2 regions of the Priestia sp. 53B2 genome follow, and region 2 is predicted to be linked to the other one. Evidence: predicted binding sites of a transcription regulator. Region 2 holds the regulator's gene; the other holds the start of a gene.
What was found. Region 2 encodes Rex, which represses fermentation and respiration genes when NADH is low (regulators of the CRP and FNR family bind a similar motif). Its sites were predicted from a motif close to TTGTGAAATATTTCACAA; they were not measured.
Positions count from the first base shown of each region.

Region 1: a site for Rex is predicted at 2,010-2,027, ahead of ACN6NE_RS25270 (DUF1641 domain-containing protein). Genes of this name have one in related genera too.

Region 1 covers NZ_JBLZXA010000030.1:126,925-131,520, forward strand. The annotation lists gene ACN6NE_RS25260 (ammonium transporter) at 1-1,263, opposite strand, end outside; gene ACN6NE_RS25265 (hypothetical protein) at 1,260-1,676, opposite strand; gene ACN6NE_RS25270 (DUF1641 domain-containing protein) at 2,106-2,558, shown strand; gene ACN6NE_RS25275 (NAD(P)/FAD-dependent oxidoreductase) at 2,592-3,770, shown strand; gene ACN6NE_RS25280 (AEC family transporter) at 3,816-4,596, opposite strand, start outside.
Region 2 covers NZ_JBLZXA010000014.1:3,133-7,728, reverse strand. The annotation lists gene ACN6NE_RS12215 (CPBP family intramembrane glutamic endopeptidase) at 1-116, shown strand, start outside; gene ACN6NE_RS12210 (YdiK family protein) at 113-340, shown strand; gene tatC (twin-arginine translocase subunit TatC) at 366-1,121, opposite strand; gene tatA (twin-arginine translocase TatA/TatE family subunit) at 1,137-1,322, opposite strand; gene ACN6NE_RS12195 (redox-sensing transcriptional repressor Rex) at 1,376-2,014, opposite strand; gene ACN6NE_RS12190 (ABC-F family ATP-binding cassette domain-containing protein) at 2,473-4,407, shown strand.

The DNA of each region.
Region 1 (4,596 bases), on a different contig from region 2:
TTTTACTTCCGCATAGTAGTTTTCATATTCAATAAATTCAGGAGCTTGATGAGCTGCCATGATACCATGGTAACTGATATCTAAGCCCACTTCTTCTTCTTCTTCCGTAGATCGAAGCGGAACCACCAAGGAAATAACCTTTAACCCTATCCACGTCGTAACAAATCCCCAAGCGCATAGAGCGATTAACCCAAGAAGTTGAACGCCAAGTAACGTCCAGCCTCCTCCTGTAAACACACCGCCGTCTGTAGAAAACAAGCCCACAGCCAACGTGCCCCATATTCCCGAAGCAGCGTGTACAGGAAAAGCTCCTACAGGATCGTCGATTTGACGTGCTTCGAGCCAGTTTGTAGCTGCCATCATTAATAAGCCAGATACAGCTCCAATAAAAATAGCAGATGGTGTGTTAACAAAAGCGCACCCGGCCGTAATGCCAACCAGTCCGGCAAGCGATCCATTTATTACAGAAGGTGCATCTGAACGGTTGTAGCGAAATAAAGTATAAAATAAAGTAGCTGCTCCGCCTGCTGCTGCTGATAACATTGTGACAATAGCAATGTGACCAATTCTAACGTCAGTGGCACTTAGCGTACTTCCTGCATTAAACCCGAACCATCCAAACCATAATAAAAAGGCACCCACTGATGCAAGCGGCAAATTGCTTGGAAGAGAAACAGAACTAATTCCATTTTTCGTGAACTTCCCTTTTCTTGGTCCAATCATGATTGCAGCTGCTAAAGCTGAAAAACCGCCAAGAGCATGGATAACTGCCGAACCGGCAAAATCAAGCATCCCTAACTTACTAATCCATCCGCCTCCCCAAATCCAGTGTCCGGCTATAGGATAAATAAATGTAGTCATCAAAATCGCATATAAAAGGTACGCACGGAAATTAATTCGTTCTGCTACTGCTCCAGAAACAATAGAAATGACAGCAATGACAAAAGCACATTGAAACAACCAAAACGTTTCAAGTCCAATTGGAATGTCAAGGTGCGATAAATTACCTGATAGCGCAAAACCGCTTTTACCGACAACTCCACCTAAATCATCACCGTACATTAATCCAAAACCAATTAAATAGAAACAAAGCGTTCCTATTGTAATATCGGCGAATACTTTCATAATGATATTCACGCTATTTTTATAGCGGACAAAACCTGCCTCTAGCAAGGCAAAGCCGCCTTCCATTAACAAAATCATCGCCGCTGTTAACACGACCCACGTTGTATTTACACCTAAACTTAGTTCATTAACGCTCATATAACCACGCCTCCACTGCTTTTTAGCCGCTTTATTTCTTGTACAATAGCAGGCGAAAGCGTAATTTCACTTGTTTCTTCATTTTCTGCTTTTATTAGTTCGAGAACTTCATGAAGCTCTCGCATTTGAGCTTTAAGGTGATCAATTTTTTTAAAGCGCTCCTTTACGTATACCATATACTCAACCGCTTGGTGCTGACTTAAGGGACGCCCGGTAAAAAATTTACGAAACGGTGATAGTGATTGATACCAAGCTTCTTCAGCACGTTTCTTCTCTTCATATTTACTAATTTTCGTCTTTATATCTTCTATTTCTTGTGCTTTAGCTTCTTTTAACTTCATTATAAATTCAATTAATTTTAATTGAGGCAATGTAATGACCACATTATGATAAAGTTCATCCACTATAACCATGTTATATCTCCTTACATAAGATGTTATATTTAGATTATATGTAGAACACCATAGTAAGTCAATGTAATTTTTTGAAAACTCTTTAAATAGTAAATGCGCCCTATCTTTTTACTACTTATAGAATATTAAGTTCGTATGTGTTGAAATATGACGTTATTTGTTTTATCGTAGGAATAGGAATCATGTTAGTTCCCTATTTTAATTTTATTTACCTAGGCAATTATTCGCTTTATTTTTTATAAACTTTTATTAAACAAAGGGTTACGAGGTTCTTCACTTATTTTTTCAACGAAATGAGTTGATTTTATCTCGTATTAAAATTAAAATAGAATTATGTGCAAGATTTCACAACTTCACAATGTAGTTTGAAAGTCTAGCAGATAACTAGGAACTACATATGCAACAGTATCCAGCAAAGGAGGACTTTTCATGTCTCAATCAACTATTCAAAAATCAGCTGCAGAGGAAAATGCTGCTGTACAAACAGAAGCGGCAGTTAACAAAGGTCAAGCGGATGTGTTAGATCAATTGTTAAAGCCTGAAGTACAAGAAGCTCTTACTGTTCTTGTAGATAATTTACCAAAATTATCTGAAATGGTAACGGTGCTTACAAAAACTTACGACGTTGCGCAATCATTATTAACTGACGACGTATTAAAAGAAGATCTACTTGGTGGAGTAAAAGAATTTATCGAGCCAGTAGAAGGAACAGTAAAAGGTCTTGCAGCTACTGCAATCGAAGCAAACGATCGTGCAGAAGCAAATGCTTCTAATTCAATCGGTTTATTCGGTTTATTACGCATGCTTAAAGATCCACAAGCTCAAAAACTATTCCGCTTTGCACAAGCGTATTTAGACATTACAAACGAAAAACAAAAATAATCTTCATTAAAAAGTGTGGACGGAGGATCGACTATGTCAAAACATATTTTAATTTTAGGCGGCGGTTACGGTGGTTTATTAACTGCAATGACAGCTCGCCAACACCTAAGTGCGGATGAAGCAAAAATTACAGTAGTGAACCGTTTTGCTACTCACCAAATCATTACAGAATTACACCGTCTAGCTGTAGGCGGCGTTTCTGAACAAGCGGTAGCTTTACCACTTGATAAATTACTTAAAAACTACAACGTTGATTTAAAAATTGCAACGGTAAAAGAAATCTCACCAGATCAACGTGAAGTATCTCTTGAAGATGGTACAAAATTAAGCTACGACTACCTTGTTACAGCTTTAGGTAGTGAAACTGCTTACTTCGGTATCCCTGGTTTAGAAGAGCACAGCTTCGTTCTTAAATCAGTAAATGATGCAAACCGTTTACGTGCACACGTAGAAGCTTGTATCGCTGAATACAGCAAAACAAAAAATAAAGCTGACGGTACAATCGTAGTTGGCGGCGGCGGATTAACAGGTATCGAACTTGTTGGTGAATACGCTGACTTAATGCCAAGCCTATGTCTAAAACACGGTGTTGATCCAAAAGAAATTTCTCTATACTGTGTAGAAGCAGCTCCTACAGTTCTTCCAGGCTTCCCTGCTGAATTAGTAGAGCGCGCTCAATCAAGCTTAACAAAACGTGGCGTTACATTCGTTACTGGTACACCTGTAACAAAAATGGATGCTACAACTGTTGAACTTAAAGACGGAAGCAAAATTGAAACAAAAACAATGGTATGGACTGGCGGAGTTCAAGGTAACTCTGTAGTTGCTAACTCAGGTATCGAAGTAAACCGCGGTCGTGCACTTGTAAATGAATTCTTACAATCTACATCTCATAAAGATGTATTCCTTGCTGGTGACTCAGCGGTTGTAATGGGTCCAGAAGGTCGCCCTTACCCACCTACTGCTCAATTAGCTTGGCAAATGGGTGAAGTTGTAGGCGTGAACTTAGCAGTAGCTATTCGCGGCGGAGCAATGGAATCATTCGTTCCTGTTTTCTCTGGTACACTAGGAAGTCTTGGACGCAAAGATGCAATTGGTACAATCGGCGGAAACAAAACGCAATTAAAAGGTTTACCAGCATCACTTATGAAAGAAGCAAGTAACGTTCGTTACTTATCTCATATCAAAGGATTATTTGCATTAGCTTATTAATCCGTCTTAAAACGAAAGAGGAATTCTCCTCTTTCGTTTTTTTATTTACATAAGCCAAGAAATAAGAAGCGGCAGCGTAACCAACGATAAAATAGCACTAATAACAAAAGCAGATGCCGTTTCGTTTTCCAAGCTTTCAAACCGCAAAGCAATCATCGCAGCTACAGCAGACCCAGGAAAAGCTACCAGTAAAATAGCTTTTGTCACTTCATCTGAAGACAACCCTATCCATACTACGATTCCAAGCATAACGATCGGTTGAACCGCTACTTTTAAGACAGCGATCCCAAGCGCGCCTTTACTGAAGTTAATTTTTCCAATTCCAATCGTTACTCCTACCGCAAACAAAGCCGCTCCCGATGTGATACTCCCGATTTGATCAAGCATATCCTGTAAAAGTTTAGGTGACTGAAAGCCGCAAAGCGTTAAAATCACTCCAATTAACGGTACACATGCCAAAGGCTCAGATAAACCATGCAAAATGGAATGAACCGTTACTTTAAATAAACTTGTTTTCTCTTCCCCTTCTTTCCGCCCCCGTTGTCCAACGGTTCCTAAAATCGTTGCCAGCGGATCTAAAATCGCATTCACCACGATTCCTGTTATGGCAATTGGAATCGCTACTGCGCCTGCACCGAACAATCCTCCGAGTACTGGGATGCCCATAAAAGCAAACGTTGGCTGAGCTGAGTTTAGGGCAAACATAGAAGAGGCAGTTAACGTATGCTTCCCTGCATACTTCACGACGAGCAATATAATGAGGTAAAACCCGACGATTCCTAAAATCAGCGCTACTAAAAACGGCCATTCGTCTATGAGTGTTTTT
Region 2 (4,596 bases):
ACGTGTTGATGAATACAATCGTTATTTTATCTCAAACTATTTTTGCAGATAAAATTATAGAAATGCAAAAGCAAGCAGAACAAATGCAGTTTATTTTTGGAGGCATGTTTTCATGAAGAATATCCCTTTAACACGAGGGTTTATTTATATTATTATGGGGATTTTATTTACCTACCTGGCTATTCAAAATGCTCAGGAAACCGTGTGGAACTTCCCTACGATCTTATTTGCACTCGTAGCCGCATTCGATTTCAGATTTGCGGTTCGCATCTTTATCTTGCACTATAAAATTAAAAAGTTGCAGCAGCAATATAAAAATCAAGATGATTCATCTAAATAAAAAAACCACTGTTTCAGTGGTTTTTTTACATACTAACATCTTCTCTTTCTTGCTCTGCCCTTGCCTTTAACACTTTGCGATACGAAATGCGGGAAATAATGATGCTGATTTCATACAAAATTAAGAGCGGCACTGTCACCATCATATGCGAGAGCAATTCCGGTGGTGTAATAAGCGCGGCAATAACTAGCAGTACGAAATAGGCATATTTTCGAATTTGAGATAAAAACATAGGCGTTATAATTCCTAATCGCGTCAAAAACATGACGACGACAGGAAGCTGAAACAACAGGCCAAAAGGCAGTGTGAGCTGCATTAAAAAAGAAAAGTATTCATTAATGCCAATCACTTGGTTTACATTCAGCTCATCAGAAACGCGCGTCATAAAATCGACGACAAATGGAAACAACACAAAATAAGAAAAAGAGACACCGCCGATAAAGAGAAAAATGGAAACAGGAATATATCCAAGCGTTACCTTACGCTCTTTTTCATATAAACCAGGACTAATAAATGCCCAAAGTTGATACAGTGCAACAGGAGCTGCAAGTACACAGCCGATAATAACAGCAAACTGCATATAAATCTTAACTGGATCTGTTAACCTAAATGCATTCATCGTTAAATTTTTTGCCTCATCAGCATGCTGTAAATAGACAATAACCTTATCCGCTATAAAAAAGCCGCCAATTGTGGCAATGACAAAGAAAAATAAAACAATTAAAATGCGCTTTCGCAGCTCTCCTATATGATCATATATTGACATTTCTTGTTCGGTCATACTATGATCACCCTTTTACTCTTTGTCATCTACTTGACGCTGTTTATCTTTTTCACGATCTTCTGATGCACCACTAGCGGCATGCTTAAACTCTCTAAGCGTTTGCCCGACTGACCTTCCTAGCTCCGGTAACCGTTTCGGTCCAAAAATAAGCAGTGCTATAATCGCAATAATAATCCAACTGCCTGCTCCAATCCCCATATTCCCACTCTCCTTATTAATTTAGACTTAAGGAAATCGTAACACAGTCCACCTTATTCAACAGGATAATTTTTCAAAAAATAGACAAGCGACTGTAATTCTACAGCCAGATCAATATGATGCAGTCGAATCTCATCCGATACGTTTAAGCGTGCAGGAGTGAAGTTTAGAATCCCTTTAATTCCGCAATTCACTAAACGATCGGTAATTTGCTGAGCAACAGCGGCAGGAACGGTTAAAATCGCTACTGAGATATCATCACTCATATAATCTTCCAATTGGTCAAGATGATAAACCGGCACGTCGCCTACTTTTGTACCGACTTTATCTTCTATCACATCAAAAGCGCACTCGATTTTGGTGTTATTATTTTTAATAAAATTATAATTTAAAAAGGCCGTTCCCAGATTCCCTACGCCAATCAGTGCTACTTTCGTTACTTCATCTTGGTCTAACGTTTTACGGAAAAATGTAAGTAAATAATTCACATTGTAGCCGTATCCCTTTTTCCCTAATGCTCCAAAGTAAGAAAAGTCCCGACGAATAGTAGCAGAATCTACTTTCACTGCCTCACTTAACTCTGCTGACGAAACACGCTGTTTACCAGAAGCATGCAAGTTTTTTAAAAAACGATAATAAAGCGGCAATCGTTTAGCCGTTGCTTGTGGTATTTTTAATTGTTCAGTGTTCACGTTGTACCCCCTCAGTTCATGTATGTCATTACTAACATTTTCAAGTCACATTGCATTACCTTTCACAAAGCATCAACCGCTTTGAGGTAGCGCTTCCAATTCTCTCTCTTTTCTCTTGTTATATATATACTCCGCTTCACACCCCGACGACTTTTGTCTATCCAGCACTACTTAAAGTCGGTAGCTAGAACGAAGCAATTAGCCCTTCAAAGGATCCGTTTGTTAGTCATGACGGGTTTTCTACACCCATCATATATAAGTTCAGAGATGCACTTATCTCTTATTTTAACATAGTATCCTGTATAAAATGTGCAGGTAAAATCATTTTATTTCATGAATCAAAACATTCGCTTCATCATTTGTCCTTGTCCCTCTACAAATTACAAACGTTTGTAGGAAGAACTTGTAGTTGAAAATATGTTAAAATACACTATGGATATACTACTAGAGGTGAAAAAATGATTATTCTACAATTGAACGGTATTACAAAATACTATGGGGCAGAACCCATTTTATCGAATATAAAGTTAGAAGTACAATCAAAAGACCGCATTGCCCTAGTGGGACGAAACGGTGCTGGTAAATCAACTTTATTAAAAATTATTGCTGAGCAGCTTTCTTATGACAGCGGAGAAATTATTAAACCTAAAGGTGTTTCCATTGATTATATGGGACAAGATACAGTTCTTGAGTCAACACTCTCCATATGGGAAGAAATGATGACGGTCTTTGCTCCGTTAAAGAAGATGGAAAAAGAATTACGTACGCTTGAAACAAAGATGGGCGATCCAGACATTTTTAATGATTCAGTTCAATACGAAAAACTAACCAAAGAGTACGATCAGCTTCAAGTAACGTTCAAAGATTTAGGTGGCTATCAATATGAAGCGGATACACGGTCTATTCTTCACGGTTTCCGTTTTTCAAACTTTGACTATAGCACCCCTATTTCCTCCTTGAGCGGTGGACAAAAAACGCGCTTAGCTCTTGCAAAACTGCTTTTAACAAAGCCAGACTTGCTTATTCTCGATGAGCCTACCAACCACTTAGATATTGAAACTTTAGCATGGCTGGAACAGTTTCTGCAAGGGTATGAAGGAGCTATTTTAATTGTTTCACACGATCGTTACTTCCTTGATAAAGTCGTAAATCAAGTGTATGAAGTCACACAAAAAACAACGGTGAAGTACACGGGCAACTACTCTAAATACCTTGTACAAAAAGCAGAGCGATATGAAAAAGAGTTGCGTCAGTACGAAAAGCAGCAAGATGAAGTCGCAAAACTGAATGATTTTATTCAGCGAAACATCGCCCGCGCATCGACTACAAAACGTGCGCAAAGCAGACGTAAACAGCTCGATCGAATGGAGTTAATAAACCGACCTAACGAAGGTGAAAAATCAGCTAGTTTTTCGTTTGAAATTGAGCGTCAAAGCGGAAATGAAGTCTTAAATCTTGAAAACGTGTCTATCGGATATGATGAACACAAATATATCGTTCAGCAGGCAAACCTTCGGATTAAAAAAGGTGAAAGCCTTGCGTTGGTTGGCCCTAATGGAGTTGGGAAATCTACGTTATTAAAAGGTATTGTGGATAAACTAAGCTTCAAGACTGGAACCATTTCCTTTGGCTCAAACGTAATGGTTGGTTATTACGACCAAGAGCAAGCCAATTTAACGTCTAATAAAACCGTTTTAAATGAGCTTTGGGATGACTATCCATCCAAGCCTGAAAAAGAAATTCGTACAGCTCTTGGAAATTTTCTGTTTTCAGGTGATGATGTACTGAAAATCGTTTCCACGCTTAGCGGTGGTGAAAAAGCACGTTTGGCTCTTGCGAAGCTTATGCTTCAAAAAGCTAATTTCTTAATTTTGGATGAACCTACTAACCATCTTGATTTAGATAGCAAACAAGTACTCGAGAATGCATTAATTGATTACCCAGGGACTCTATTATTTGTTTCACATGACCGTTATTTTATTAATCGTATTGCAAACAAAATAGCAGAGCTATCTTCTGAAGGGGTAGAAGAATTTCTTGGAGATTATGACTATTATGTAGAAAAGAAAGCAGAAATAGAGGAAATCAAAGAATTAGAAAATATAAAAGCAAACGAAGAACGTACGGTAAAAGTAGATAAACAGTCCTATAAACAAGATAAAGAACAAAAGAAATTGATGAGGCAGCGAACACGCCGCATTGAAGAAATTGAAACTGAAGTAAACAAATTAGAAGCCGCACAAGCCGAGAATGAAGAACTTCTTTGTGACCCTGAAATTTATCAAAACCACGAAGAAGTATCAAGACTAAACGGTGAAAATGAAAAAATTTCTTCACAGTTATCCACATTAATGGAAGAGTGGGAAGAATTACAGCTGCTTCTAGAAGAATAGCCTATATTTTTTCGTATCTATTCGCCCTATTTACTTGTTCATGCGCTTTAGAACAAGCTTTATCCACTCTGTGAATAAATCGTGGATATCTGTCTGATTTTCATAATTAAAACTTGTTGATAACAGGTCCGTGTACTGAGTGCACGGACTTTTCCACATAATTATCCACAGTCAATTCTAAATTTATTG